2 linked regions of the Cellulophaga algicola DSM 14237 genome follow. The protein of the gene in region 1 interacts with the protein of each later gene in a pairwise test. Links are inferred from orthologs where the notes say so. Each region holds a gene or a part of one and is shown in the gene's direction. Other genes may lie near its edges. The genes, in order: gyrB and gyrA.

Region 1 (15,780 bases):
AAACTTTATGGTAATGCCTCCTAATTCAACATCAGATGAATTTCGATATTTCTCTAATGATATACTTTCTCTAAAAATAGGTAATCAACAACATTCTGTATACCTCGATTTTGAAAAAAATGAATATTCCAATCCTATTGAAATTCGTTTTATTGAGGGTAAATTTATGATTAACAATACTATTGTTGCTAAGGAAGATTTCTCTAGTGTGCTATTAGAGCATATAAATAGAGATAAGAATTATTATTTTAATTTCTATTTTAATGATAGCTTACTTTTTGGACACTATATAGAAACCTATTCCCAACTGTTAGAAACTACTAATGAATTTAGGGATAATTTGTCCGAACGTATGTATGGGATTCAATTTTCTAAGCTTAACCAAGAAGGAAAAGAGGTAATACAAAACGCATTTCCTTTTAGATACAATGAAGTAGTTTACGAATAGCTATTACAGCTGCGGCCATCCATAAACTATTTTAGTTTTCTTCTTGTTTTATCCTCTCATAATCTTAAAAAACATAGTGTAATACATTGAGATAATAATGTAAAAGCAATTACATTTTAGTCTACATTTGCTTCCTAAATTTTAAATCTTAAATGTCTATAATTAAGAAAGTTAGAGCGGTTGATGTTTTGTATGCTGGTCTAGATAAGGAGATTGCTTCTTTTCAAGAGGAAACTTCATTGCATTGTAAAGCAGGTTGCGGAAAATGCTGTACCCATGCAGAAGTAGATGCGTCTCCTTTAGAATTTCTTCCTTGGGCATACCATTTGTTTTTAAATGGATTGGCTTCTAAAACTTTAGATGATTTAACTCTTAAATCAAGCGCTATTTGTCATATTTATCAGCCTCTTTCTCTTGTAGATAAAGATAATGGCAAAGGAAAGTGCAGTGATTATGTCTACAGAGGATTAATTTGTAGATTATTTGGGTATGGTGCTAACCGAAATAAATTTGGAGAAATGCGTCTGGCTACTTGTAAAATAATTAAAGAGGAACAAGCTGCTAATTTTGAGGAAGCACAAATAGCTTTAAGTAAAGGATTGTATGTACCTGTTTTTACTGATTACTATATGAAGCTTTCGCAAATAGATTTCCATTTAGGCAATCAAATTGTACCGATAAATACTGCTTTAAAATTGGCGATAGAAGAAGTGTTACAATATTATGCCTACCGCCCTTTTCCAAGAGGTTTTAAAAATTGTGCTTAATTTTTTAAATCAATCTCTTTTAAACTTTGAATTCTATTGCGCTCTAAGAAAGCATCAATACTTTCAAAATGTTCAATAACACGTTTGTCTTTAAATTCAAATACTTTCTGAGAAAGTCCTTGTAAAAAATCACGATCGTGAGATACTAGAATTAGAGTGCCGTCAAAATCTAGTAGGGCTTCTTTTAAGACATCTTTAGATTTTAAATCTAAGTGGTTCGTAGGTTCATCTAGAATCAATAAATTTACGGGCTCTAATAGTAATTTTACCATAGCTAACCTTGTTTTCTCTCCTCCAGAAAGTACGCTCACTTTCTTTTCAATATCTTCTCCGCCAAACATAAATCTCCCTAAAATGTTTTTCATTTGAGTTCTAACATCGCCATGGGCAACTTCGTCTACAGTTTGAAAAACAGTTAAAGTCTGATCTAATAAAGAAGCTTGGTTTTGAGCAAAATAGCCCACTTTTATATTGTGTCCTAACTGGCATTCTCCTTCAAAATCTATTTCTCCCATTATGGCTTTGATCATGGTAGATTTCCCTTCACCGTTTCTACCCACAAAAGATACTTTTTCGCCACGAGAAATACTCATGTTTGCATCTTTAAACACTACATGCTCCCCATAGGTTTTTGTTAATGCATTTACGGTAACAGGGTAATCACCAGATCGTACAGCGGTAGGGAACCTTAGGCGTAATGAAGAATTATCTATTTCATCAATCTCTATAATTTCTAGCTTTTCAATCATACGTTCCCGTGAGGTTACTTGATTGGTTTTAGAATACGTACCTTTAAAACGGTCTATAAATGCTTGGTTGTCTGCAATAAATCTTTGTTGCTCTTGAAATGCTTTTATTTGATGACTTCTTCGGTCTTCTCGCAATTGTAGGTAGTGAGAATAGTTTGCTTTATAATCATATATGCGCCCCATAGTTACCTCGATGGTTCTATTGGTAATGTTATCAATAAAGGTTTTATCGTGAGATATAACCACAACCGCTTTTGCTTTGTTTAAAAGAAAATCTTCTAACCATATGACAGATTCTATATCCACGTGGTTGGTAGGTTCGTCTAAAAGTATTAAATCTGGTTTTTGTAATAGTATTTTAGTTAACTCAATTCGCATACGCCATCCGCCACTGAATTCGCTCGTTTGGCGGTGAAAATCTTCACGTTTAAAACCTAGTCCAGCTAATGCTTTTTCAACTTCAGCTTCATAATTAATTTCTTCTAAAGCATAATATTTCTCACCTAAATCAGATACTTTCTGAATGAGTTTCATATACTCGTCAGACTCGTAATCTGTTCTAGTCTCTAATTCTTTATTTAAACGATTCATTTCGTTCTGCATATCGAAAATTATTCCGAATGCTTTTGAAGCTTCCTCGAAAACGGTGCAATTGTCTTCTGTTAACAGGTGTTGGGGTAGGTAGGCAATAACCGCTTCTTTTGGGTAGCGAATATTGCCACGAGTGGCTTTTTGCACCCCAGCAATAATTTTCATCATGGTAGATTTTCCAGCACCATTTTTTCCCATCAAAGCAATTTTGTCCGTTTCATTTATCACAAATGAAACATCACTAAAAAGCGTATCACCACTAAATTCTACTGCAATATTATCTACCGAAATCATACCTTAAATTTTGAAGCTGCAAAACTAGTTAAAAGCTAGATAATTGTAGCTACCTTTTTTATAACCACTGGTGTTAATTTTCTTCTAGCTTTAATATTCCGGTAGTATAAGCTCTAATTTGCATACATAATGCTCCGTTTTTTATAAGTGATTGTCCGTAGCTCGGAAATATTTCTTTAAGCTTAGACTGCCATGTTGCTGTTTTCATTTCTTCTGGGAAACATTCTTCCAATACGTTTAACATAATGGAAACTGCTGTTGATGCACCTGGAGAAGCACCTAGTAATGCTGCTAGCGTTTTATCTGCACTACTTACTATCTCAGTTCCAAATTTTAAAACACCACCTTCTTTTTTATCTTTTTTGATGATTTGTACGCGTTGGCCTGCTGTAATGAGTTCCCAATCCTCAAATTTGGCTTCTGGATAATATTTAACCAAAGCTTCAAAACGCTCTTCTGGAGATTGCACGACTTGTTCAATAAGGTATTTTGTTAAGGAAATATTTTTTATCCCTGCAGCTAATAATGGAAATATATTATGTGCATCTATAGATAAGGGTAGATCAAAATAAGATCCATTTTTTAAAAATTTTGTTGAAAACCCAGCATACGGTCCAAATAATAAAGAACGTTCCCCATTAAGCATTCGGGTATCTAAATGGGGTACAGACATTGGAGGAGAACCTTCTTCTGCTTTGCCATATACTTTAGCTTCGTGTAGTTTAGTAACAGCTGGATTGTTGCATTTTAAAAATTGTCCGCTTACAGGAAAACCTCCAAAACCTTCGCCTTCAGGGATTCCAGATTTTTCCAATAATTTTAATGCACCCCCGCCAGCGCCTATAAAGACAAAGTTAGTGTCAATCGTTTTTTCTTGGTCGGTATGTAAATCGGTTACATCAATTTTCCAAGAGCCATCTTTTTGCAGATCAATATCTTCTACTTGGTGCCCTAAGTGTAATGTTACGCCATCACACCCTTCTAGATACGTTATCATTTTTCGGGTAATAGCTCCAAAATTAACATCGGTGCCAATGGGCATTCTCGTTACAGCAATTTTCTCACGACCATTTCTACCTTGCATCATTAAAGGTACCCAATTGCTAATTTCGTTGAAATCAGTACTGAATTTCATCGCTTTAAAAATAGGGTATTGTATTAATGCTTTATGTCGTTTTTTTAGAAAATCAATATTCGCATCACCCCAAACAAAACTCATATGATCAATATCATTTATGAATGGCGTGTTGGCTTTTACGAGATTATTTTTTACTAAATAAGCCCAGAATTGTTTAGATATTTCAAACTGTTCGCTGATTTTTAAGGCTTTAGAAATGTCAATTTCACCTTTTTCATTTTCAGGCGTATAATTCAATTCACAAAAAGCAGAATGTCCTGTTCCCGCATTATTCCATGCATCAGAGCTTTCTGCACCCACAGCATTTAATCTTTCGTAAATAGAAATTTTTGCGTCAGGAATAAGCTGTTTCAGAAGTACCCCTAAAGTGGCGCTCATGATTCCTGCGCCGATTAAGGTGTAATGATTTTTTGTGTTCATGTGATCTATTTATTAGTTTTAAAGTTAAGAAATGCAACTCAACTTGTAATAAGAACAGCATAATCATTCTAAAATTTTATAAATCTTATTTATTTCTGTTTAAACAAAGCGGTGTAATTTTCAGGAATATTGTATTTTCAACATCAGAATAAACAACCTAAATTATTTAGTGCTAATAAACCCTTAAAATGAAACATCTGTATATCACTTTTTTCACCCTGCTAATTATTAGCTGTACACCGTCTAAAAAACAAGTAGATTTAATTGTAATTAATGCAAATGTATATACCGTTGATGACGCTTTTTCTACAGCTGAAGCATTTGCAGTAAAGGACGGTAAGTTTGTTTTTGTAGGTGCTAATGAAGAAGTTCAAAAGTTATATGAAGCTAAGGATAAAATAGATGCTAAAGGAAAAGCAATTGTTCCGGGTTTGATAGATGCACATTGTCACTTTTATAGATTAGGAGAAAACCAACAAGCGGTGGACTTGGTTGCTACGACTAGTTTTACGGAAGTTTTAGATCGCGTTCAAGACTTTCAGTTAAAAAATAAAAAGGAGTTTATTTACGGTCGTGGTTGGGATCAAAATGATTGGGAAATAAAAGAATTCCCGACTAAAAAGGAAGTCGATGAATTGTATCCAGATACACCAGTGGCAATAGAGCGTATTGATGGTCATGCCTATTTAGTTAACCAGAAAGCACTTGACTTAGCAGGAATTACGAAGGAAACTGTTGCAGTAGGGGGTGAAATAGTAAAGATTGATGGCGAATTAACAGGTGTTTTAGTTGATGGCCCTATGGGGATGATTGATGCGATTATTCCAAAACCATCCCAAAAAACAATGATTGCTGCTTTGAAGGATGCCGAACGAATCTCCATAGCAAACGGACTTACAACGGTAAATGATGCAGGATTATCTAGAGAAATTATTGAGTTAATTGATAGCCTTCAGCAAGTGGGTGAAATGAAAATTAGGGTTTATGCCATGGTTGCCAATTATCCTGAGAATTTAGAATACTATTTAAATAAAGGGATTTTAAAAACGGATAGATTGAATGTTAGGTCTGTTAAAGTTTATGGCGATGGTGCCTTAGGTTCAAGAGGGGCGGTTATGAGAACACCTTATTCAGATAAGGCAAATCATTTTGGCGCTATGGTAACTCCAGTAGATGAAATAGAACGATTAGCGTATAGAATTGCAGATACGGACTATCAAATGAATACACATGCTATTGGCGATTCTGCAAACATTGTAGTTTTAAGAGCTTATAAAAATGCATTAAAAGGGAAAAAAGATAGACGCTGGAAAGTAGAGCATGCTCAAATAGTAAGTGCTCCAGATTTTGAATATTTTGAAGACGGAATTATCCCTTCTGTACAACCAACACATGCAACGAGTGATATGTATTGGGCAGAAGATAGGGTTGGAGCGGAACGTATGCATGGAGCATATGCTTTTAAGACGTTGTTGAATAAAGCGGGTATGGTGGCCTTGGGGACAGATTTCCCAGTAGAACAGGTGAGTCCGTTTTTAACTTTTTATGCAGCAGTAGCTCGTAAAGATTTTAAAGGTTATCCTGATGGAGGTTTTCAAATAAATGAAGCCTTAACAAGAGAAGAAGCGCTTAAGGGAATGACAATTTGGGCTGCATACAGTAATTTTGAAGAAGATGAAAAAGGAAGTATTGAGATAGGAAAGATGGCAGATTTTGTTATTTTAGATAAAGATATTATGACAATACCAGAGGAAGAAACAGCGAAAGTTATTCCGCAAGAAGTTTATATTTCTGGAGAGAAAATGAACTAATCATTTTTACGGCCAAATAATACCGTATATTTTGTGCTATTCCTGTATATATCTTCAGATAAGCCTTTAAGCCAGGTTAGTTGATTAGTAATTAAATGTGCTTCTTGTAATTGTAGGCGCATTTCTGAATCTATTTTATGCTGACCTTCTTTTATTTGCTGGTCTCTTTGGTTAGATAGCGTAGTGAAGGAGCTTTTTAGAGCTTCTTCTGCTGTTTCAATTTTTATATGTTCTTTAATAATAGCTGTTTTATTTTCAGATAAATTAGTTTCTGCATTTTCAAGCTGGTTTTCTATATGCGCAATAAAAGCATTAAAATTATCACTTGAAGCGGTAGTATTATGATTTTGGATAAAGCTACCCATAGACGCCAATGAAGAGAGGAAAGTGTTGTTTAAGGTAACAAATTCATAAATAAGCTGCATTTCTTTTTGCTTAGATTTAGGATCCTGCGTCATTCGTTGAAAAGCTGCATTTAGGTTGCTAATGGCTAGAAAAGCCTCTTTACGTGCCACTTTATATTCTAAATTTTTAATTTCTTTGGTGTGGTAAATTTTGCTAACTGCAGCTAAATATGCTTTGTTTTTTTGAATAGAATTTACAAGGGTAGGGTTTAAATTCATAAACTCCCAGGATGGCCATAATGTGTAATTCGCTATTACTGCAAGAACGGCGCCTATAAATGTATCGAGCACACGAAACTTAACAACAACTAAGCTGTTGGGTTCTAATAATGCATAGACGAATATTACATTTATAGTAATAAAGGCAGCAGCAGAGCGGTAACTTTGTTGTAGTAAAGAGAATGCAATGATTAGCGATATAGCAGCGAGAACCATATAAATGGTCGTGTTGCTTGTAATAAAAATTATGGCTACAGCAAATAATGCGCCTATTACAGTTCCGATAATACGGTTTATAGCCCTTTCTTTAGTTAGGCCATAGCTAGGTCTCATTAAGACAATTAAGGTAAGTACAATCCAATACGGGTTTTTTATACCTATAAGTGTTCCAAAAGTAAAACCAGTAATGATAGCAACCATAAGTCTAAGGGCGTGCCTAAATATGGGTGATTTAATGGTAAAATGCCGTGCTATAATCTGAAGGCTATAATCTTGTGTTGTTATGAATTGAGAGGCTTCTTTGTCTTTAAATGATATTTTGTCTTTGGTAACATTATTCATTACCCTTCTAATAGCACGTATTTTTGTTACTTGTTGCTGTTGGTACCCTTGAAGATTTCTAAGGGCTATAATGCCTTCGCGACCTGCAGGTAATGCTACAGATTGAATATATTTCTGAATCGTTTTTTCTATTACAACAAGACCTTCTAAAAGCTCATTTTTATTTTGAACTTTTTTCTTATTTAGCATTATTTTAGACAACACCTGTAGGTGGTTGCCCATCGTGGTGTTTAGTATTTTAAATTGTTTTAAAACACCGCGATCTTTAAAGAGTACATCTATTTTTGAATAATCTAAAGTATTTGAAAGCGCTAATTCTAATATATCAATTAGCGATATGAAAATGAGAACTCTTTTTTCATCAAAATGGGACCTACCAATTTGTTTTCTTTCGCTTAGTAGCAATTCTCTTAAAATCTCATGTTTCTCATTAAGTGCTGTTTGTAGCTTTAGAATTTTTATGAGTAGTTGCTCTCTTTTGTCTTTTTCTATTAATAATTTTCCTCGTATTTTTAAGTAGCTTCCGGTTGCGTGTAGTGTTTCTGATAGTAATTGGTCTTCGTCCTTTTTTGGTGCTATCCAATGAGATATACATAAAACGAGAAGAAACCATAGTCCGCCAATACCTATAAGTCCTACGTACGTCCAAAGATCAATTTCAGTAGTTCTGTTTACTAAGCTCAATACAATAGCAAGTAGGCCACAGAAGGCTATTAGGGAGCCACGGAAACCATAGGCAGATATTAATGAAATAAAGAAAGATAGAACAGCTATAGTGCAAATTAGTACTACAAAATTTTGTTTGGCAAATGAAATAATTAGGGTTACAGCCATCGTAAGCACAATGCTAATTAATGTGCTGTAAATTTTTCGTCTTAAAGTGCCAGGTATATTTCCTGGAATATTTAAAAATACTCCAATAGCAATAGGAATAGCGTAGATGATATTTCCAAAAGAATTGAAGACAATAAGCGGAGTAATAACCGCCACAGTTTGTAGTACTCCTTTATAAAAACTGGAACTTTTAAGAAATAATAGAATGTCTTTTAAAAATTCCTTAATCATGGTATAAAGGTAGCTTGTGTTTATTATGATTTATTGAAGATACTGTGAAAATACAAGATAAAAAAATAAGCCTGAAGTAAAAACTTCAGGCTTTATAGTGTCAATGTTTATTAAAAAAATTACATAGTTGTAGCCACTGGTACAGCAACACGAACAGTTCCCCATCCAATAACTAAGTCGGCACTTTTGTCACTTTCTTTAAAAGCTATCGAAAAGGCATCTAAAGATTCAGAGCCACTGCTAACCGTTCCTTTTACACGAACAATATCAGCACTTTCATCATAAGAATAAGCACCCCATTGATTTAATTTACTGTTTAAGATTACAGTCCATTCTTTAGCACCAGGTATTGTAAATAAAGAGTACGTACCCGCTTTTACTGCAGAACCGCCAAAAGTTACATCTTTGTAGAAAGTAACTTCAACAGCTTCATTAGCGCCAGTTCTCCAAACAGCTCCAGCAGGAGCTAGTTCAGCAATAGAACGACCTTTTAACTGTGGTCTACTGTAGCTAACTTTTGCTATTTTTTCTGCTACTTTGTAACTTGTAGGATATGCAGCAACATCCATAGGGCTCTTATCAAGACCGCTAAATTTTTGAGCACTTGCTGTAGTTGTAAATACTAAGCATACTATTACAGCTGAAAGGGTAAGAATTTTTTTCATAATCATAAGGTTTTATTGTAAAATAACTACTCAAGCGTATCTCTTTGTAGTGGAGTACTAAAGTCGGGCTATTTTTTTAAACTTACAAAAAAAGAGAAATTAGAGTTGAAATATTAGTTATAGTTTCATATTTATACGATTATCATGTTTGTGGTTTCAAATTGTTACCTTTTATTTGTTTATGATTTGTTTATTGAATCAAAAACTGCATCTTTGATTTGAAATTGCTTATAATATAGAAAGATATGTGTGGAATAGTATGTGCATTTGATGTAAAAGAGAGTACTGAGGATTTAAGACCACAGTTATTAGAAATGTCGAAAAAAATTAGACATAGAGGACCAGACTGGAGTGGAATATTTGCTAATGATAAAGCGATATTGGCTCACGAACGTTTGTCTATTGTAGATCCTGCTTCAGGAAAACAACCTTTGTTTAGTAAAGATAATAAATTAGTACTAGCTGCTAATGGTGAAATATATAACCACAGAGAATTAAGAAAACAGTTTGAAGGTAAATATGATTTCCAAACAGAATCTGACTGTGAGGTTATATTGGCTTTATACCAAGAAAAAGGAGCAAGTTTCATTGATGAAATGAACGGAATTTTTGGTTTCGCTATATATGATGTTGAAAAAGATGAGTATTTTATAGCTAGAGATCATATGGGGATCATTCCTTTATATATGGGATGGGATAAAAACGGAACGTTTTATGTTGCTTCAGAGTTAAAAGCATTAGAAGGCGTTTGTACTAAAATAGAGCTTTTTCCTCCGGGTCATTATATGCATAGTTCTGATGGAGAATTAAAGCAGTGGTACACGCGTGATTGGATGGAGTATGATGCGGTTAAGGATAACGAGACAAGCATAAAAGAAATTAAAGAAGCTTTAGAAGCTGCGGTACATAGACAATTAATGTCTGATGTTCCTTACGGTGTGTTACTTTCTGGAGGTTTAGATTCTTCTGTAACCTCTGCAATTGCTAAGAAATATGCTCAAAAAAGAATAGAGTCAGATGATGTTGCAGATGCTTGGTACCCGCAATTGCACTCTTTTTCTGTAGGACTAGAAGGTTCTCCAGATTTGGCAGCGGCACGTATAGTTGCAGATCATATAAAAACAATACATCATGAAATAAAATTCACAATTCAAGAAGGGTTGGATGCTATTAAAGATGTAGTGTATAACTTAGAAACCTATGATGTAACTACCATTAGAGCTTCAACTCCTATGTACTTAATGGCAAGGGTTATTAAGTCTATGGGTGTTAAAATGGTATTGTCAGGAGAAGGTGCAGATGAATTATTTGGGGGGTATTTATATTTCCATAAGGCACCTAATGCCAAAGAATTTCACGAAGAAACAGTTCGTAAGTTAAGTAAGCTTCATATGTATGATTGTTTGCGTGCCAACAAATCATTAGCAGCATGGGGAATAGAAGGGCGTGTGCCTTTCTTAGATAAGGAGTTTATGGATGTTGCCATGCGTATTAACCCTCAAGATAAAATGATCAACGGAGAGCGTATGGAGAAATGGGTTGTTCGTAAAGCTTTTGAAGATATGATTCCAGAAAGTGTTGCTTGGAGACAAAAAGAACAATTCTCTGATGGAGTAGGGTATAGTTGGATAGATACGTTAAAAGAAGTTGTAGCAGAAGAGGTGTCAGATGAACAGTTAGCAAATGCTAAATTCAGATTCCCATTACAGACGCCAACATCAAAAGAAGAATTTTATTACCGTTCAATTTTTGAATCACATTACCCTTCAGACGCAGCAGCACTTTGTGTGCCGCAAGAAGCATCTGTAGCGTGTAGTACAAAAATTGCATTAGAATGGGATGAGGCGTTTAAGAACATGAACGATCCATCTGGTAGAGCAGTAGCAAATGTGCATTCAGATGCGTATGTAAAAGCTTAAGTTTTATATATAAGAATTACCACTGTTTTCAGTTTTAATTATAATTAGTCGATAAGAAGCACCCAATTTGGGTGCTTCTTTAGTTTTTGTAGGTATTCTAGATTGTTAAAGGGGAGGGTTTTAGGTGTGTAATGTAGAAGCTATTAGAAGGTAGCGTGAGTACTCTTATTTTTCACAATTTTTGTTGATAACTTAGCGTAGTCATTTTGTTACAAAGTTCTCCATCCACTAGGGATTGCTTATATTTGTAAGATTGCTAAATTTATATTGAAACCATTAATTTATGAGCGAAGAAGCAAATAAAGACGAGCAAAAGAAAAATAATTACTCAGCGGATAGTATCCAAGCCTTAGAGGGTATGGAGCATGTACGTATGCGTCCTTCCATGTATATTGGAGATGTAGGTGTTAGAGGGTTGCACCATTTAGTATACGAGGTAGTAGATAACTCTATTGATGAGGCAATGGGTGGTCATTGTGATACTATTACTGTTGCTATAAATGAAGATAATTCTATTACGGTTAGAGATAACGGTCGTGGTATTCCGGTAGATATACACAAAAAAGAAGGTGTATCAGCATTACAAGTTGTAATGACTAAGATTGGTGCTGGTGGTAAATTTGACAAGGATTCATACAAAGTATCTGGTGGTTTGCACGGGGTAGGTGTTTCTTGTGTAAACGCATTATCCAAAGATTTAAAAGCTACAGTTTTTCGTAATGGAACTATTTACGAACAGGAATATCAAAAAGGAAAAGCATTATACCCTGTTAAGAGTATTGGCGAGACTGAAATAAGAGGTACGGAAGTAACTTTTTATCCAGATGAAACGATATTTACGCAAACGGTAGAGTTTAATTACGATACGCTTGCTAATAGAATGCGTGAGCTTTCTTATTTGAATAAAGGAGTTTCTATCACGATGACAGATAAACGTCAAAAAGATAAAGACACTCCTAGTGGTTTTCATGAAGAACGTTTCTATTCAGAAGAAGGTTTAAAAGAATTTATAAAATTCCTAGATGGAAATCGTGAGCCACTTATAAAAGGGGTGATTTCTATGGAAGGGGAGAAAAACGGAATTCCTGTAGAAGTTGCGATGGTTTACAATACCTCCTATACAGAGAATTTACATTCTTATGTGAATAATATTAATACACATGAGGGTGGTACACATTTATCTGGTTTTAGAAGAGGGTTAACAAGTACTTTAAAAAAGTATGCGGATGCTTCTGGAATGTTAGAGAAATTAAAGTTTGAAATTCAAGGAGATGATTTTAGAGAGGGATTAACAGCTATTATATCTGTAAAAGTTGGTGAACCTCAATTTGAAGGGCAGACTAAAACTAAATTAGGTAACCGTGAAGTTTCTGCAGCAGTTAGTCAGGCAGTATCAGAAATGTTATCAGATTATTTAGAAGAAAATCCTGAAGATGCTAAAATAATAGTTCAGAAGGTTGTCCTTGCTGCAACTGCACGTCACGCCGCTACTAAAGCGCGTGAAATGGTACAGCGTAAAACGGTAATGAGTATTGGTGGTTTACCTGGTAAACTATCAGATTGTTCAGATCAAGATCCTGTAAACTGCGAAGTATTTCTTGTAGAGGGAGATTCGGCAGGGGGTACGGCTAAGCAAGGTCGTGATCGTATGTTTCAAGCTATTTTGCCGTTAAGAGGTAAGATTCTTAATGTAGAAAAGGCAATGCGACATAGGGTTTTTGAGAACGAAGAAATTAAAAATATTTATACAGCCCTTGGTGTATCTATAGGTACGGAAGAGGATAGCCAGGCGCTAAACTTAGAAAAGTTAAGATATCATAAGGTAGTCATCATGTGTGATGCAGATGTCGATGGTAGCCATATTGAAACTTTAATTCTTACCTTCTTTTTTAGATACATGAGAGAGTTAGTAGAAGCAGGGCATGTTTATATTGCAACGCCTCCGTTATACCTTGTTAAAAAAGGAGCTAAGAAACGCTATGCTTGGAATGATAAAGAGCGTGATGAAATAGCAGAAAGCTTCAATGGTAGTGTTGGAATACAACGTTACAAAGGTCTTGGGGAAATGAACGCAGAGCAATTGTGGGATACTACAATGAATCCTGAATTTAGAACTTTAAGGCAAGTTGTTATTGAAAATGCAACGGAAACAGATCGTGTTTTCTCTATGTTGATGGGGGATGAAGTGCCGCCACGAAGAGAATTTATTGAGAAAAATGCTGTATATGCGAACATTGATGCATAGAAAACTATAATTACACAACAAAAACTCGCACCAACAGTGCGAGTTTTTTAGTTTTATAGCAAATAAACAAAACTATGAAACACTTTTTTCTTTTACTAGTCCTAATTTCTGGTTTGTCGGTAACAGCGCAAGCAGATATTAATAATCTTTTTGCAGCGGGTGTAGATGATGCGGAGCGTTTTACAAACGATTATATGGCGCCGCTCTCAGAAGGAATGATTTATAGCATCTCTAATGGTTGGTATAATTCTGGGGAAACGAAACCTCTTGGGGGTTTTGAGATTTCAATTATCGGAAACATGGCTTCGTTTAAAAATAAAGAAAATAAGAAATCTTTTGATTTGAATACGGCAGAGTATGAAAATATTCAGTTTGTAGATGGCAGTATTTCTAAGGCAGTCTCTTCGGGCTTAGGAGACTTAGAAGGTATTCGTGTTTTCGTAGAAGGAGAAGTTGCACCGGGGGTATCTAGTCGTGAAGAATTTGAGCTGCCAACTGGGTTATCGTCAGAAAATATCAATTTTGTTCCTTCTGCTTTTTTACAAGTAAGTGTAGGTCTTATAAAAGGGATAGAGCTTAAAGCACGTTTTCTGCCTAAGATAGATACGGATGAAGTTGCCGTAGGTTTTTACGGTGTTGGTTTGCAACATGAGCTTACGAGTTTGTTGCCTGCAGAAAAAATTTGGCCAGTAGCTGTTTCAGGAGTTATAGGGTACACGCATTTAAATGGTACTTATGATTTTACGGATACTGAAATTATTGCAGGAGAAAACCAAAAAATTGATGCAAAAATAAATTCATGGAATTTTCAAGCAATTGTATCTACAAAATTACCAATTATTAATTTTTATGGTGGCTTAGGGTATATTACAGGGAATTCTAAAACAGATGTGCTAGGTACTTATATTGTGAAGTCAGGGCCTTTTCAACAAACGATAGAAGATCCTTTTACATTAACTAAAAAAGTTTCTGGGGCAACTGCAAATATTGGTACTAAGTTAAAATTAGGCTTTTTTAGACTTCACGCAGATTATACTATAGCGCAATTCAATAGTTTATCTGTAGGGATAAATTTTGGCTTTAGGTAGGTTGTTTAAAATTATAAAGCATAAAAAAAGCTATCTATTTAAATAGATAGCTTTTTTTATGCTTTTGTCCCGTCCTGAAATAAGTTGACACAAAATCGACTTATTTATGAAACATTCAATTATTACGGTAGACAAGCGTACCCAACGCGATTATAATTTGGGCTTTAAATTAAGTGTTGTCCATCAGGTTGAAAAAGGCGAGATGACTTATAAGCAGGCGCAAAAGGCTTATGGTATTCAAGGTAGAAGTACTGTTTTGGTTTGGTTGAGAAAACATGGTACATTAGATTGGACTAAACCAATACGTCGTCAAATGCCAAAATCAAAAGAAACACCTGCCCAAAAAATCAAACGTTTGGAGAGAGAACTTTCCGATGAAAAACTCAGGAACAAAATTCTCAATACTATGATTGACATCTCCGATAAACAGTATGGTACCGCTATCAGAAAAAAGCATTCGCCCAATCAATCCAGCACATCCGACAAGAACAACGATTAAGTTTATCTCGTTGTTGTCGATTGTTTGGGGTAAGTAGACAAGCGGTCTATCAAGCAGAAAAACGGATTATAAAAAGAGAACAGGAGTTTATAAAAGTAAAGAACTTGGTTGAAGGTGTTCGCAAGGATATGCCCAGGCTCGGTACACGAAAGCTGTATTACCTGTTAAAGGAAGAATTCGCAAAGCACAATTTAAAAATAGGAAGAGATGCCCTGTTTGGATATTTACGCTCGGAATCGATGTTGATAAGGCCAAGGAAGAATTACACCAAGACAACAAACTCTAAACATTGGCTTAGAAAACATCCTAATCTGATGAAAGAAATCAAAGTTTCCAGACCAGAAGAGTTCTTCGTCAGTGACGTTACATATATCAAAAGTAGAGAGCGGACACATTACCTATCCTTGGTAACCGATGCCTATAGTAGAAAAATAATGGGATATCACCTTAGTGATGATATGAGTGCCGAAAATGTGGTAAAAGCAGTGAGAATGGCTAAAAACAATAGATTGACAAGTAAAGATCTAATTCATCATTCCGATAGAGGATTGCAGTATTGCTCCGGCATATACCAAAAAGAACTAAGGCTAAGCAATATGACTCCGTCAATGACAGATGGTTATGATTGCTACCAAAATGCATTGGCAGAACGAATCAACGGCATATTGAAAGGGGAATTCCTAATCTATAAATGTAACACTGGCAAAGAGTTGAAAAAACTTATAGCAGAATCAATAAAAACGTATAACAACAAAAGACCACACTTGAGTCTAAAATATAAAACACCTAACTTTGTACATAACAAAAAACCAGAGAAGCTAGCTTCTCTGGTTTAATATTAATTATTTAAAAACTGTCAACCTATTTTAGGACGACTCATTTAAAGTAATGTTATTG
Region 2 (15,934 bases), 2.8 Mb from region 1 along the record:
ACAGGTTGTATGGTTGGGGGGTACAATACTTTGGCTCCAAAATGTGATAGTTCCATAGCTTCTTCATAAGAAATATGCGGAATAGGCATCGCTTGTTTTACGATTCTAGGATTAGCGGTATACATTCCACTAACATCCGTCCAAATTTCTAATAGTTCAGCATCAATAGCACTAGCTATAATGGCTGCCGTGTAATCAGAACCACCTCTTCCTAAGGTTGTAGAATCTCCAGAAATAGAGGAGGCTATAAAACCAGCCATTACAATTATTTGTTCGGGAACAGCAGTGAAAAATTCCTTACAATTGGTATTCGTTACCTTAAAATCAACAATAGCCTTACCAAAATTAGAATTTGTTTTTATGACCTCTCTACTATCTTTATAAGAACAATTCAGTTTTTCGGCTATAAAATACTCACTAATAATATAGGACGATAAGAGCTCACCATAACTAACAATTTTATCGGATAGTTTTGGTGTAATTTCTCCTATTAAATAAGCGCCTTCCAATAATGTTTCTAATGTGTTAAGTTCGCTTTTTACTTTACTCAAAACCTTGCTTTGTTGCAAGACAGGGATCAACTCTTTTATCGTATTTAGATGTCTTTCCTCAATTTCTTTAAGGCTGTTTTTATAGGTGTTATCTTGAGCCGAAGCTAGTGTTGCCGTATTTAATAGTAAATCTGTAACTCCGCCTAAGGCAGAAACAACAACGATATTTTTAGTTGCTTTAGAATTTGCCACTATGTTTTTTACAAGGGCTATATTTTTTGCGTTAGCAACAGAAGTGCCTCCAAATTTTAGAACTTTCATTATGTGAAATGGTTTTGTGGTAATAAAAATAAAAATGCATGAATATGCGAAAACGGACGAGTTAATAGCAGCTTACCCCAATGGGGTAGTGGTGCTGATTGTGATAGTAGTATTATCACACGCAATATAAAATGTAGAAAGGTTAAATTGACTATCCATTATTTGATCTTTATATCTTTTAAAGATATAGTCAAATGTAGTATTTTTGAGTTCCTTATCAAATGATTTCCGAAATTATTACGGAATTAGCAATTAATGTTAAATATTATTATTGAATGAAGATTTTTAGCGCAAAACAAATCTACCAAGCTGATAAATATACAATAGAAAAACAGCAAATAAAAAGTGACGAACTCATGGAGCGCGTTGCTATCCAAATTTTTAATTGGTTACATCTTAGACTTCAAGGTGCTCCAGTGAAAATTCAATTATTTTGTGGTATTGGTAATAATGGAGGAGATGGTGTTGCTGTTGCAAGACATTTACAAGAACATGGCTATGCTATAGAAGTGCATATCGTAAATTATAGTGAGAAACGTTCGGACGATTTTTTATTGAATTTAAATCGATTAAAAGAGCGTAAAATTTGGCCTAATTTTATTAATAACGATTCTGAGTTTCCAGAAATTAGTAAAGAAGACATTGTCATAGATGCAATTTTTGGCATTGGATTAAATAGGAATCCAGATGCTTGGGTTGTTAAGTTGATGCAAAAAATTAATACATCAGAAGCTTTTGTTCTTGCAGTAGATTTACCTTCGGGACTTTTCACGGATAAACCAGTAAAGAATAAAGATGCTGTTGTAAAAGCAAATCATATTTTGAGTTTTCAAACTCCTAAATTGGTATTTTTTCTTCCAGAAACTGGTGTCTATGCCAATCAATGGGAGATCATAGATATTGGTATTGATGCTGAATTTATAGCGAATACAGAAGTTGACTACGAATTAATAAGTAAGTTAGAAGTATTACCTACGTATATTCCTCGAGAGAAATTTGCTCATAAGGGTACGTACGGTCACGCTTTAATTATTGGAGGTAGTTATGGCAAGATAGGCGCTGTACAATTAGCTTCAAAATCATGTTTGCGCGCTGGTAGTGGTTTGGTTACGGCATATCTACCTAAATGCGGTTATGTACCTATGCAAACTGCAGTACCTGAAATAATGGTATTAACTGATGAACATGAAGAATTTATAACAAAAATAAAATTTGAGATTACGCCTGATGTGATTGGGCTAGGAATAGGTTTGGGTACGGCTAATGAAACACAAAAGGCACTGGGCAATTTCTTGAAGAAAAATAAAACACCATTAGTTTTAGATGCTGATGCTATAAATATATTAGCTTTAAATGAAGCTTTTTTAAAGAACCTGCCGGCTCAAACGGTCTTAACGCCACACCCTAAAGAATTAGAACGTTTGTTAGGGAAATGGAAAGACGATTTTGATAAATTAAAAAAAGCAAAAGCATTTTCTAAGAAATATGATTGCGTCTTAGTGATAAAAGGGGCGCATACCATTACTGTGTATGATAATAAAGGGTATATAAATACTACAGGAAATCCTGGTATGGCTACTGCGGGTAGTGGTGATGTGTTAACTGGAATCATCACAGGATTAATAGCTCAGGGCTACGGTGCGTTGAAAGCGGCTATATTTGGAGTCTACCTGCACGGTACCTCTGGAGATATTGCAGTTGAAAAATTAGGGTATCAAGCACTAACCGCTAGTGCGCTCATAGATAGTTTGGGGAATGCCTATATTGATTTGTTTAAACAGCCAGAACAACCTCCACAAGTGGAAGAACAAGAACAGCAATAGAGAATGAATAAGTTTAAAGATTTTTTTAACTCTAAAAAATTAGTAGCTGTTATTGGTTTTTGAATCAGCTTCAATAATTAAATTAAGATCAAGTTAACGATTAAATTTAGTTTTAAGTTTTTTTTTATCTAAATTGTATAGAAAATATACTTTTTATACTTAGGGTAAATGGAAAAATTTGTAGATAATGTGCGATTAAAGAACTTAAAAAAACAATTGCAAATTAATGCTAATAAAGTTGTTAGTAAGAATAAACGTGCTTCAAGATTGGGGTTAGAGAGGGCTATTAAAACAGAATTAGCACTAACACTAAATAATTTTATAAATCAAGAAGTTAAAAAAGTTTCAGTAAAAACATATGACTGGTATTTTTTTGATACTGTAGGTAGTTTGCGTTGTTATAGAAATGACTTAAATAAAAATAGATATTTTATAGTTGATTATGTAAATGTTAATTTAGATGGTTTGGCGACTTTTGTTAGTCTAGAGCGCAAAAGAGAATTACCTATTTCAGATGAAGAAATAAAAAAGCGAATATCTAGTTCTGCTGCAATTTTCGCAAAAATGCTTACAGTTACTGTTAGTAAAAAAGAAGATGCTAAAATTTGGAAAGCTTATGATACCGTTGATGAATCAAAGATAATTATGATAACTATTGGTATTCCTCTAGCTATAATCGGAGGTGTGGAACTTTTTCCTGCGCTAGTAGCAGAGGGTGAATTAATAGCTTCTTCGGTGTCTTATATTAAAAATATGTTTTCTACCTATAATATGGGGTTAACATTAAACTCTAGTCTCCAAACAAGTTTAGCTTTTGGTTTTGGTGATGCTGCAGCTCAGTATGTGGGTAATGGTTTCGATATTACCGAGGTTGATCCATATAAAGCAGCAATAACAGGAGTATTTAAGTTCAATCCGAGCTCAGTTTTATTAAGGTCTTCATTTAATGCGAAACAGAAAAATAATTATAAACTTAAACAAACGAAAAGTACGGAGGTACTTGTTGATTTTACATTTGGAATGTTGGGTGGAAGTGTAAATAAAACTATAGGAAGCTTTGGACTTATAGAGTTTAATAATAGTATGGGTGGTTTTTTGACGCACACCATGAGATTAGGCGTCAACTCCAGTAAAACCGCAACTGCTAAAAAAGTTAAAATTGAAATAGAAGGAGAAAATAATATAGAATGAATAAGTTTAAAGATTTTTTTAACTCTAAAAAATCAGTAGCTGTTATTGGTTTGTTATTTGCATGTTTTTTTTTATATACTAATTTGCAGACATACTTTCATTTGAAATATTTTTCGGTATATGGAATAGCTGAATGCACAGAGATTGATACTCAAAATTCAAATTCATATGCTATGTATGAGTTTTATGTCGGCAGTAAAAAAATTGAAGGTGCTACTTATTTGGATGGTAAGATATATCCAGGTTGGGTGGGCAAGCATTTTAAAGTGCAATACTCTAGCAAAGACCCAAAGATTAATGATATACTTTTAGATAAACCAGTTTATGATACCGTGCGTATTAAAAAAGCGGGTTTTGTAATTAAGGTTCAGGAGAAGAAAGAAAAACGCAATCAGTTTCGAGATTAATTAAAGTAATTTTTAGAAGGAATAACTATGAAAAAGTTGGTAATTAATTTAGTGGCATACGGTCCTGTGGTTGGGTATATTATCTACTCAAGAGCCACTAACGTTCCGAATAGCGGTTTTAACTGGGTAGAGCTAGTGATAGTTATTCTTTTAGGGGTAGTGGGGAGTATGCTAAGGCAATATTTAAAACAGAAGTGGAAAGATTAAGCCCGTGAAAAAAAATACTGATTTACATAACGAATAATCAGTTTAGCTCTTTCTGGTAAACGAACAGACGCGATAAAAAAAAAGCCTTTCATACAGATGAAAGGCATTTCTGTTTTTATTTAGCTTTTACACGTCTTTTGATCCATGATAAAGCGTTGTCAAATTCTATGAAGAATTTCATAGAATTTTTATAAAATAATTTTTCTATTTTAAAATTATGCATATCAATCTCTTTCACAGAAACAACAGCAAATGCTTTTAAATTCTCAATTTCACGAATGTAGCTATAAACATTGGGGTCTAAAGCGTAAGAGTTTTTGCGTAAACTAATATATCCGAAATTTTTCTCCCTAAAATGAATTTCGGCAATCCCTATCATTTGATACGCTCTTTCTAGTGTAATTGTTGCTCCTTCATCAAAAGTGGCTACCATATAGTCATCGTATACTTGTATCGTGCCCGTCTCAAGATGATACTCTTGAACGATGATTTTCTTCTTCGATTGTTCAATACTCATTCCTCGTATTTTATATAGTGTGTCTCGAGGACGAAAATAGTACATAGCTTAAAAATGTTAAAAAATATTAGATAAAACACCTATATATCGCTTAAAAAACTAAAGTGGATTCAATAAGGAAAGCGAATGAATGAAAATGATTACATTTTTTTACTGGTGCGCTTATTCTTGTAGTACCTTTTAAGTGGTAGGGAGTAGCTTAAATATTCTAAATAGTTTTCTTTTTACCTAGTATAGCTTATAGGGTAAAAAAAAGAGAGCCAATTGGCTCTCTTTTTTTTAGTTTCTTAGCGCTGTTAGGCTTCAGATTCTTTTTTTGATTTTTCAATCCTTATGGTTAATTCATCTTTCTCTTCATCAAGATCCATAAAAATAGTATCACCTTCTTGTAATTTAGAACTTACAATTTCTTCTGCTAGAGCATCTTCAATGTACTTTTGAATAGCACGTTTTAATGGTCTTGCTCCGTATTGTTTGTCAAATCCTTTTTCAGCAATATAGTCTTTAGCTTTATCAGATAAGTTTAATTCATATCCTATATCCTTAATACGTAATAATAATTTACGTAATTCTATATCAATAATTTTATGAATATCTTCTTTTTCTAATGGATTAAAAACAACGACATCATCAATTCTATTCAAAAATTCAGGTGCAAATGCTTTTTTCAATGCATTTTCTATCACACTTTTTTGGTGACTGTCTGTTTGTGATTTCATTGCTGAAGTACCAAAACCAACACCTTGACCAAAATCTTTTAATTGTCGCGCTCCTATATTAGAAGTCATGATAATAATAGTATTTCTAAAATCTATTTTACGGCCTAAACTATCTGTCAAGAAACCATCATCCAATACTTGAAGCATCATATTAAATACATCAGGATGTGCTTTTTCTACTTCATCTAAAAGAACAACAGCGTATGGCTTACGACGTACTTTCTCAGTCAACTGTCCGCCTTCTTCGTAGCCAACGTATCCCGGAGGTGCACCAACTAAACGAGAAATAGCAAACTTCTCCATATATTCACTCATGTCAATACGGATAAGCGCATCTTCAGAATCAAATAATTCTTTTGCTAAGACTTTTGCTAACTGTGTTTTACCAACGCCTGTTTGTCCTAAGAAAATAAAGGATCCAATAGGTTTGTTGGGGTCTTTTAGTCCAGCTCTATTTCTTTGTATTGCCTTGGCAACTTTAGCTACTGCTTCATCTTGACCTATTACATTACCTTTAATAAGGTTAGGTAGTTCAAACAATTTAGTAATCTCTGTCTGTGCAATTCTATTTACAGGAATACCACTCATCATAGAAACAACATCTGCAACATTCTCTTCGGTTACCGTTTCTCTATGTAATTTGCTATCTTCCTCCCATTTTTCTTGAGCAATGGCTAGATCTTTTTCAATTTTCTTTTCGTCATCTCTAAGCTTTGCAGCTTCCTCATACCGTTGCTTTTTAACAACAGTATTTTTAAGGGCTCTAACATCATCAAGCTGTTTTTCTAGCTCCAAGATTTGCTTAGGTACATCCATATTTACAATATGAACACGAGAACCAGCTTCATCTAAAGCATCAATAGCTTTGTCTGGAAGAAAACGATCGGTCATATACCTGTTCGTTAACTTTACGCAGGCAACTATAGATTCATCTGTATAAATAACATTATGGTGGTCTTCATACTTTCCTTTAATATTTTTAAGTATTTCGATAGTCTCGTCTACGGTAGTAGGCTCCACAATTACTTTTTGAAAACGACGCTCTAAAGCACCATCCTTTTCAATATACTGTCTGTATTCATCTAAAGTTGTTGCACCAATACATTGTATTTCACCTCTTGCTAAGGCTGGCTTAAACATGTTAGAAGCATCTAAACTTCCTGTAGCGCCACCGGCACCAACAATGGTGTGTATTTCATCAATAAAAAGAATAATATCATCATTCTTTTCAAGCTCATTCATGACCGCTTTCATACGCTCTTCAAACTGACCACGGTATTTTGTACCGGCTACTAATGAAGCTAAATCAAGGGTTACCACACGTTTGTTAAAAAGTATTCGGGATACTTTTTTATTGATAATACGCAATGCTAAACCTTCTGCAATTGCACTTTTACCAACTCCGGGTTCTCCTATTAGTAACGGGTTGTTTTTCTTTCTTCTGCTTAATATTTGAGAAACCCGTTCAATTTCTTTTTCTCTACCAACGACAGGGTCTAACTTGTCTTCTTCGGCCATTTGCGTTAGATCACGACCAAAATTGTCTAAAACAGGAGTTTTAGATTTTTTATTACCTTTCTGATTTGCCGTTCCACTGAAATTTCCTTCCTTTCCTTCTGCAGCATCATCTGCATCATTTGGGAAAGATTCTGAGGTTGGCGAATCTACATAATCATCATCACTTGTAATCATAGATTTAAATTGCTCTTTAACTCCATCATAGTCTACTTTTAATTTATGTAGCAACTTAGTAGTTGGGTCATTCTCATTTCTAAGAATGCATAATAATAAATGTGCTGTATTAATAGAAGAGCTTTGAAAAAGCTTTGCTTCTAAAAAAGTTGTTTTTAGTGCTCGTTCCGCCTGCCTAGTCAAATGCAAATTCTTTTTGTCTTTTTGCATTGGTGTTGCATTGGGGTTTGCTGGACTTAAAATTTCGACCTTTCTACGAAGGTGATTTAAGTCTACATCTAAAGCGTCAAGAATGCTAATTGCTTTTCCACTTCCATCACGCAATAGCCCAAGCATTAAGTGCTCGGTGCCAATAAAATCGTGACCAAGTCGTAAAGCTTCTTCTTTACTATAAGCAATTACATCTTTTACTCTAGGTGAAAAATTATCATCCATATATATTCCTTTCAACATTAAAAATAGTGAATCTATCTGGAACAATAACAAATACTGTTCCTATATTCGATAAATTATGCCTAATTGACGGAAAAAAACATAGATTACCAACTTATGTCATTTCATTTTGCAAATAAGGCTATAGTTTTTAATGTTGATAAATTCTTAAATAAACTATGAAAGAATTGTCTCAAAAGCTTCGATTTTCTGTATATTGGCATGTTTTTTAACCTAGTAAATTAATATAAGATTTTAAAATGGCAGAAGGAGAAAAATTAATTCCTATCAACATAGATGATGAAATGAAATCCGCTTACATTGATTATTCAATGTCGGTCATTGTGTCACGTGCCTTACCGGATGTTAGGGATGGTTTAAAACCAGTACATAGAAGAGTTTTATTTGGAATGTACGAATTAGGTGTTCGTTCAACAAGTGCTCATAAGAAATCTGCTCGTATTGTGGGTGAGGTTTTAGGTAAGTATCACCCTCACGGAGATACCTCGGTATATGATTCTATGGTGCGTATGGCACAGGAATGGAGTTTGCGTTATATGTTAGTAGATGGCCAGGGTAACTTTGGTTCTATTGATGGTGATAGTCCTGCAGCAATGCGTTATACGGAAGCACGTATGCGTAAGATTGCAGACGACATGTTGGCAGATATAGATAAGGATACTGTAGATCATCAATTAAATTTTGATGATACTTTAAAAGAACCTAAAGTATTGCCAACCAGAATACCTAACCTTTTGGTGAATGGTGCGTCTGGTATTGCAGTAGGTATGGCAACTAATATGCCGCCTCACAACTTGTCTGAAGTTGTAGATGGTACTATTGCCTATATAGAGAATAATGATATTGAGATAGATGAATTAATTACCCATATTAAAGCGCCAGATTTTCCTACAGGAGGAATTATCTACGGATATGATGGTGTTAAAGAGGCTTTTCATACCGGTAGAGGTCGTGTAGTTATGCGTGCTAAGGCTTCTTTTGAAGAGGTGCAAGGTCGCGAATGTATCATTGTTACCGAAATTCCGTATCAAGTGAACAAGGCAGACATGATTAAAAAAACTGCTGATCTTGTTAACGATAAGAAAATAGAAGGTATTTCTACCATTAGAGATGAATCTGATAGAAATGGTATGCGTATCGTTTATATTATTAAAAGAGATGCCATTCCTAATATCGTATTAAACACCTTATATAAGTATACTGCGCTTCAGTCTTCTTTTAGTGTAAACAACATTGCATTGGTAAATGGCAGACCACAGATGTTGAATGTGAAAGAAATGATTCATTATTTCGTAGAACATAGGCACGAAGTAGTTGTTCGAAGAACAGAATTTGAGCTTAAAAAAGCAGAAGATAGAGCACATATTTTAGAAGGACTTATTATCGCTTCTGATAATATCGATGAAGTAATTGCAATTATTAGAGCATCTTCTAATGCAGATGAAGCGCGTACAAACTTAATGGAGCGCTTTAAGTTGTCAGAAATTCAGGCTAAGGCAATTGTTGAAATGCGATTACGTCAGTTAACAGGTCTGGAACAAGATAAATTACGTACAGAATACGATGAGATTTTAGCATTTATCATTGATTTAAAGGACATTCTTGCACGTAAAGAACGTAGAATGGAAATTATCAAAGAAGAATTAGCTGAGGTAAAAGCTAAATATGGTGATGAAAGACGTTCTGAAATTAATTTTGCGGGAGGTGATTTAAGTATGGAAGATATGATTCCTGATGAACAAGTAGTAATCACTATTTCTCATGCAGGATATATTAAAAGAACAGCACTTTCTGAATATAAAACACAAAATAGAGGAGGAGTTGGTCAAAAAGCATCCTCTACGCGTAACGAAGATTTCTTAGAACATTTATTCGTAGGTACCAATCACCAATACATGTTATTCTTTACGCAAAAAGGAAAATGTTTTTGGATGCGTGTTTACGAGATTCCAGAAGGAAGTAAATCTTCTAAAGGTAGAGCTATTCAAAACTTAATTAGTATTGAAAGTGATGATAAAGTAAAAGCATTTATCTGTACTCAAGATTTAAAAGACGAAGAATATGTAAATAGTCACTATGTGATTATGGCTACTAAGAAAGGTATTGTGAAGAAGACATCTTTGGAGCAGTATTCTAGACCACGTCAAAATGGTATTAATGCCATTGGTATTAGAGAAGATGATGAGTTGTTAGAAGCAAAACTTACAACAGGAACTAGTGAAATATTCTTAGGGCTTAAGTCTGGTAAAGCAATTCGTTTTGAAGAAAGTAAAACTAGACCAATGGGTAGAAATGCTTCAGGGGTTAGAGGTATTACTTTAGCAAATGATGACGATGAGGTAATTGGAATGGTATCTGTTCAAAATCTTGAAGAAGAAATATTAGTAGTTTCTGAAAAAGGATACGGTAAACGTTCTAGTATTGAGGATTATAGAGTAACTAACAGAGGTGGTAAAGGGGTTAAAACAATTTCTATTACCGATAAAACAGGAGGTTTGGTTGCTATTAAAAACGTATCGGATTCTGATGATTTAATGATTATTAATAAATCTGGTATTGCAATTCGAATGAGTGTTGAAGATCTCCGTGTTATGGGTAGAGCTACTCAAGGGGTTCGTTTAATTAATATAAAAGGTAAGGATTCTATCGCAGCTGTAGCTAAGGTAATGAAAGATGAAGACGCTGTAGATGAGTTAGAAGAAGGTAGTGATTTAGATGTGGATCCAGAGGATGGCACGGCAATTGATACTACAGATACTGAAACAGAAGAGTAAACACTAAATTAAAATTATAATAAAAATGAAAACTAGATTATTTATAGCAGCGGCAATGTCTTGCACAATGGTAGCGTTCTCGCAGAAGAACGAATTAAAAAGTGCGGAGAAAGCCTTAAAGTCAGGTAGTGCTGCAGAAGCTAAAACAGCATTAGACAGTGCATCTTCTTTAATAGATGGTGCAGATGCAAAAATGAAAGCGCAATTTCACTTTTTAAAAGGAGAAACATTTGCAATGCTTGCTAAAAAAGGAGATGCAGCTGCATTTAATACAGCAATTGAATCTTATAATGAGGCTATTGCAACAGAGGAAACTTCAGGAAAAGTGAAGTATACGCCAGAAGCTAAACAAAAATTATCAGCAATGACGGCAGATTTAATTAATGCTGCAGTTGAAGATAATAATAATAAGCAGTATAAGCCAGCGGCAGATAAATTGTACATGGGCTATAAATTGAGTCCAAAAGATACCGTTTATTTATACTATGCAGCAAGTAGTGCTGTTAATGGTGGTGAATATGAGCAAGCTTTAAATTACTATAACGAACTTAAGGATTTAGGTTATGATGGTTCTGAGGTAAAGTATACGGCAGTAAATGTTGCTTCTGGTGAGACAGAAGAAATGGACAAAACGCAAAGAGATCTTATGGTGAAATCTAAAACCTATAAAGATCCTAAAGAGGAGAAAAGCCCTTCTAAAAGTTCAGAAATTATTAAAAATATAGCTTTAATCTACACGCAATTAGGTCAAGATGATAAAGCTTTAGGGGCTTATCAAGATGCACGTGCTAATGATCCTGAAGATGTAAACTTAATTTTAAATGAAGCTAATCTTTACTTTAAATTAGGAGATAAAGATAAGTTTAAGTCTTTAATGGCAGAAGCTACAGCTTTACAGCCAGATAACGCAGATTTGTTTTACAATATCGGTGTGGTTAATATGGAACAAGGTAATATTGAAGATGCAAGAGCAGCATATAATAGAGCTTTAGAAATAAACCCTGGTTATGTAAATGCACAATTAAACCTTTCTACTACGTATGTAAACGAAGGAAATGGAATGATAGATGCTATGAATTCTTTAGGGAACTCTAGAGCAGATATCGCAAAATACGATGAGCTTAAAAAGGAAAAAGATGGTCTTTTTCAAAAAGGAGCAGATATTTTAGAGCAAGCTTTAAAATTAAACCCTGATAATCAGGGGATCTTAGAGCAATTAAAGAATATCTATGGTGCTTTAGGTGACAATGATAACTTCATGAGATTAAAGAAGTTAATAGGAGAATAAATCTCTTCATTAATTCTTATAAAAGTAAAAGCCTTTACATCTAATGTAAAGGCTTTTTTTATGGATATGTCCCGTCCTGAAATAAGTTGACACAAAATCGACTTATTTATGAAACATTCAATTATTACGGTAGACAAGCGTACCCAACGCGATTATAATTTGGGCTTTAAATTAAGTGTTGTCCATCAGGTTGAAAAAGGCGAAATGACTTATAAGCAGGCGCAAAAGGCTTATGGTATTCAAGGTAGAAGTACTGTTTTGGTTTGGTTGAGAAAACATGGTACATTAGATTGGACTAAACCAATACGCCATCAAATGCCAAAATCAAAAGAAACACCTGCCCAAAAAATCAAACGCTTGGAGAGAGAGCTTTCCGATGAAAAACTCAGGAACAAAATTCTCAATACTATGATTGACATCTCCGATAAACAGTATGGTACCGCTATCAGAAAAAAGCATTCGCCCAATCAATCCAGCGCATCCGACAAGAACAACGATTAAGTTTATCTCGTTGTTGTCGATTGTTTGGGGTAAGTAGACAAGCGGTCTATCAAGCAGAAAAACGGATTATAAAAAGAGAACAGGAGTTTATAAAAGTAAAGAACTTGGTTGAAGGTGTTCGCAAGGATATGCCCCGGCTCGGTACACGAAAGCTGTATTACCTGTTAAAGGAAGAATTCGCAAAGCACAATTTAAAAATAGGAAGAGATGCCCTGTTTGGATATTTGCGCTCGGAATCGATGCTGATAAGGCCAAGGAAGAATTACACCAAGACAACAAACTCTAAACATTGGCTTAGAAAACATCCTAATCTGATGAAAGAAATCAAAGTTTCCAGACCAGAAGAGTTCTTCGTCAGTGACATTACATATATCAAAAGTAGAGAGCGGACACATTATCTATCCTTGGTAACCGATGCCTATAGTAGAAAAATAATGGGATATCACCTTAGTGATGATATGAGTGCCGAAAATGTGGTAAAAGCAGTAAGAATGGCTAAAAACAATAGATTGACAAGTAAAGATCTAATTCATCATTCCGATAGAGGATTGCAGTATTGCTCCGGCATATACCAAAAAGAACTAAGGCTAAGCAATATGACTCCGTCAATGACAGATGGTTATGATTGCTACCAAAATGCATTGGCAGAACGAATCAACGGCATATTGAAAGGGGAATTCCTAATCTATAAATGTAACACTGGCAAAGAGTTGAAAAAGCTTATAGCAGAATCAATAAAAACGTATAACAACAAAAGACCACACTTGAGTCTAAAATATAAAACACCTAACTTTGTACATAACAAAAAACCAGAGAAGCTAGCTTCTCTGGTTTAATATTAATTATTTAAAAACTGTCAACCTATTTTAGGACGACTCAATATTATTTTAAGAAAAAAAGAGGTTGTTTTCTTAAAATATTTTCTTGATTACTCTTAATTTGTGGGTGTAGGTTTTAGAATCCGTATTAAAAATACCAGTATGATCTATTCGGTCTATTCTTACGGTGCCACTAACATGTATAACGTAGTTGTTTTGCATGATGATCCCTACATGGTTAATGACTCCCTCATTAGTGTCAAAAAATGCTAAATCTCCTGCTTCGCTTTCTTCAATAAAACTCAATGCTTCTCCTTGTGTGGCTTGTTGGCCTGCATTTCGTAATAGATTATGCCCGTTAATTTTATATACTAATTGAGTAAATCCTGCGCTATCTATTCCAAATGGTGTCATTCCACCCCATAAATATGGCGCATTTAAATACAATAATGCAGCTTCAATAAGCTTATGCTTGTCGTTCGATTTTATTTTTGTAGCACTCCCCTCAAAAGTATGCTGCAGTAAGGTAGCGTTGCTTATAGTAGATCCTATTACTATGGGGATCAAAGTGTTTTCTGCTGTAGCTACAAAAGAAATGAGATCATTAGCATATTTGTGGTCATCTCTAGTTGTAATTAAATTGTATTCTTCTTCCGTAATTAATTTTAACTGTAAGTTGCTCACCCAGCCTTCACAACCATCATGAGTCATTCTAATTTTGCTCCAAAATTTACGGGTGTCAGTTACTTTATAGTAATCACCATAAAGTAACTGACTTATTAATTCGCTAGTATCTTCTGGAAGTAATCGTACAGGAACAACACTAAGAGGGCATATGCCGTATTGCATAGTTTGGTCTACTGATAATTAATTTCTTTTGATTACAATTGCAGAAGCACCGCCACCTCCATTACAAATAGCTGCGGCGCCAATGTTACCATTCTGTTGTTCTAGCACATTTATGAGTGTAACTAGTATTCTTGCTCCAGAACAGCCTAAAGGGTGTCCTAAAGAAACAGCTCCTCCGTTAATATTTACATTAGTGTCCGTAAGGCCTAATAGTTTCATATTGGCTAAACCAACCACAGAAAATGCTTCATTGAACTCAAAATAATCTACATCTTCTATTTTTATATTTGCTTTGTCTAAAGCCTTTGGTAATGCTTTAGCTGGGGCGGTAGTAAACCATTCTGGTTCTTGCGCGGCATCAGCAAAACTTACTATAGTGGCTAGTGGTGTTAGATTTAATTCCTTAGCTTTTTCTTCACTCATTAAGACTAAAGCAGCAGCGCCATCATTAATAGTGGAAGCATTTGCGGCAGTAACAGTTCCGTCTTTTGAAAAAGCAGGTCTTAGCGAAGGAATTTTATCCATCCTTACGTTTTTATATTCTTCGTCTTGATTCACTATTGTTGGTTCACCACGTCGTTGAGGTACTTCTACAGGAACAATTTCATTAGCAAATCTACCCTTGTCCCATGCTTCAGAAGCTCTATTGTAGGATTGTATTGCAAAAGTATCTTGGTCTTCTCTAGAAAATTCATATTTGGTAGCACATGCATCGGCACAAACACCCATTGCTTGTTCATCGTAAGCGTCTACTAAACCATCTTTTTGCATACCGTCTATTAACGTAGTAGGGCCAAATTTCTGACCAGTACGCATGTGCACATAGTGAGGTATTAAACTCATGTTTTCCATACCACCGGCTACAATAATAGATGCATCTCCTAATGCAATAGTTTGTGCAGCTAACATTACAGCTTTCATTCCTGACGCACATACCTTATTAACGGTTGTACAAGGAACAGTATTTGGTATTCCAGCATATAGTGCAGCTTGTCTAGCAGGTGCTTGTCCTGTTCCTGCAGAAACAACATTGCCCATTATGACTTCTTCTACTAACGAGGCATCTAGATTTATTTTGTCTAAAGCACCTTTTATGGCTGTTGCACCTAATTTTGGAGCTGTTACGGTGGATAAGCTACCCATAAAACTTCCTATTGGGGTTCTCACTGCAGATACGATTACTACTTTTTTCATTTTGTCGAATAATTAGTTGTGCGAAATTAATAAATTTAAGTACAATGCACTGTGATGATTTTAAAAAAAGGAAGTGAATGTTGTTAATATTTACTTATTCTTCAATGATTTTACTTTATTTGCCGATGTGCTGTTTATGAATAGCGCTAAAATCAATTTTTAAGCTTATATTTTCTATTTTTGAAACACGTTAACAATTCCTAATGAGTACATTTTTAGACAACCTCTATAAGAATCAATCTTTAGTATATAAATATTTTATATATATACTCTCTACGGTACTTATTGTTTTCTTCTTTCCAAAAGGCGGGAAGTTCAAATATGAATTCCAGAAAGGGAAGCCATGGCAGTATGATAATTATTATGCGCCTGTAGATTTTTCTATAAAAAAGTCCGATGATGAAATAGAAAAGGAAAAAACTGCTATTAAAAACCGACAAATTCCTTATTATTCTTATGATAAAGAAATTGTAAATGGTGTTTATGGAGCATACTCTTCAGAGTTTAAAAGGTTATTAGATGGTTTGGCAGAGATGCCAAACAATAAAGACCAGCTTTATGGGGTTGGAGAAAATATCTTAAATATTTTATATAATAAGGGGGTAGCGAATGATGTAGCGATTAAATCAACATCAAACAGTTTAAATCTTATAAAGAATAATGAAGAAATAAGGATTAATAGCAATCAG

The links.
Region 2: the proteins of gyrB (region 1) and gyrA interact in binary tests that used the Escherichia coli proteins (3 or more experiments, as listed by UniProt). The link is inferred for Cellulophaga algicola DSM 14237 from one-to-one orthologs.

Annotation. Positions count from the first base shown.
Region 1 is NC_014934.1:602,013-617,792, reverse strand. What follows is about bases 10,841-13,815. They hold gyrB (DNA topoisomerase (ATP-hydrolyzing) subunit B), read left to right. Parts: upstream 10,841-11,334; coding sequence 11,335-13,296; downstream 13,297-13,815. Other genes in these bases: CELAL_RS02540 (DUF6588 family protein), read left to right, coding at 13,371-13,815; asnB (asparagine synthase B), read left to right, coding at 10,841-11,051. In the rest of the region: CELAL_RS02585 (hypothetical protein), read left to right, coding at 1-448; CELAL_RS02580 (YkgJ family cysteine cluster protein), read left to right, coding at 601-1,215; CELAL_RS02575 (ABC-F family ATP-binding cassette domain-containing protein), read right to left, coding at 1,212-2,849; mqo (malate dehydrogenase (quinone)), read right to left, coding at 2,923-4,407; CELAL_RS02565 (amidohydrolase), read left to right, coding at 4,596-6,218; CELAL_RS02560 (FUSC family protein), read right to left, coding at 6,215-8,467; CELAL_RS02555 (DUF2911 domain-containing protein), read right to left, coding at 8,587-9,132; more of asnB, read left to right, coding at 9,378-10,840; more of CELAL_RS02540, read left to right, coding at 13,816-14,384; CELAL_RS02525 (hypothetical protein), read right to left, coding at 15,775-15,780. UniProt on the Escherichia coli protein: DNA gyrase negatively supercoils closed circular double-stranded DNA in an ATP-dependent manner to maintain chromosomes in an underwound state.
Region 2 is NC_014934.1:3,363,538-3,379,471, forward strand. Bases 7,699-10,827 are described here. They hold gyrA (DNA gyrase subunit A), read left to right. Parts: upstream 7,699-8,060; coding sequence 8,061-10,595; downstream 10,596-10,827. Other genes in these bases: CELAL_RS14630 (ATP-dependent Clp protease ATP-binding subunit), read right to left, coding at 7,699-7,803; CELAL_RS14640 (tetratricopeptide repeat protein), read left to right, coding at 10,621-10,827. Also shown: thrA (bifunctional aspartate kinase/homoserine dehydrogenase I), read right to left, coding at 1-812; CELAL_RS14605 (bifunctional ADP-dependent NAD(P)H-hydrate dehydratase/NAD(P)H-hydrate epimerase), read left to right, coding at 1,088-2,635; CELAL_RS14610 (hypothetical protein), read left to right, coding at 2,804-3,826; CELAL_RS14615 (hypothetical protein), read left to right, coding at 3,823-4,233; CELAL_RS14620 (hypothetical protein), read left to right, coding at 4,261-4,440; CELAL_RS14625 (hypothetical protein), read right to left, coding at 4,556-4,957; more of CELAL_RS14630, read right to left, coding at 5,254-7,698; more of CELAL_RS14640, read left to right, coding at 10,828-11,883; CELAL_RS14655 (C40 family peptidase), read right to left, coding at 13,296-14,051; CELAL_RS14660 (acetyl-CoA C-acyltransferase), read right to left, coding at 14,070-15,245; CELAL_RS14665 (HD family phosphohydrolase), read left to right, coding at 15,449-15,934. UniProt on the Escherichia coli protein: A type II topoisomerase that negatively supercoils closed circular double-stranded (ds) DNA in an ATP-dependent manner to maintain chromosomes in an underwound state.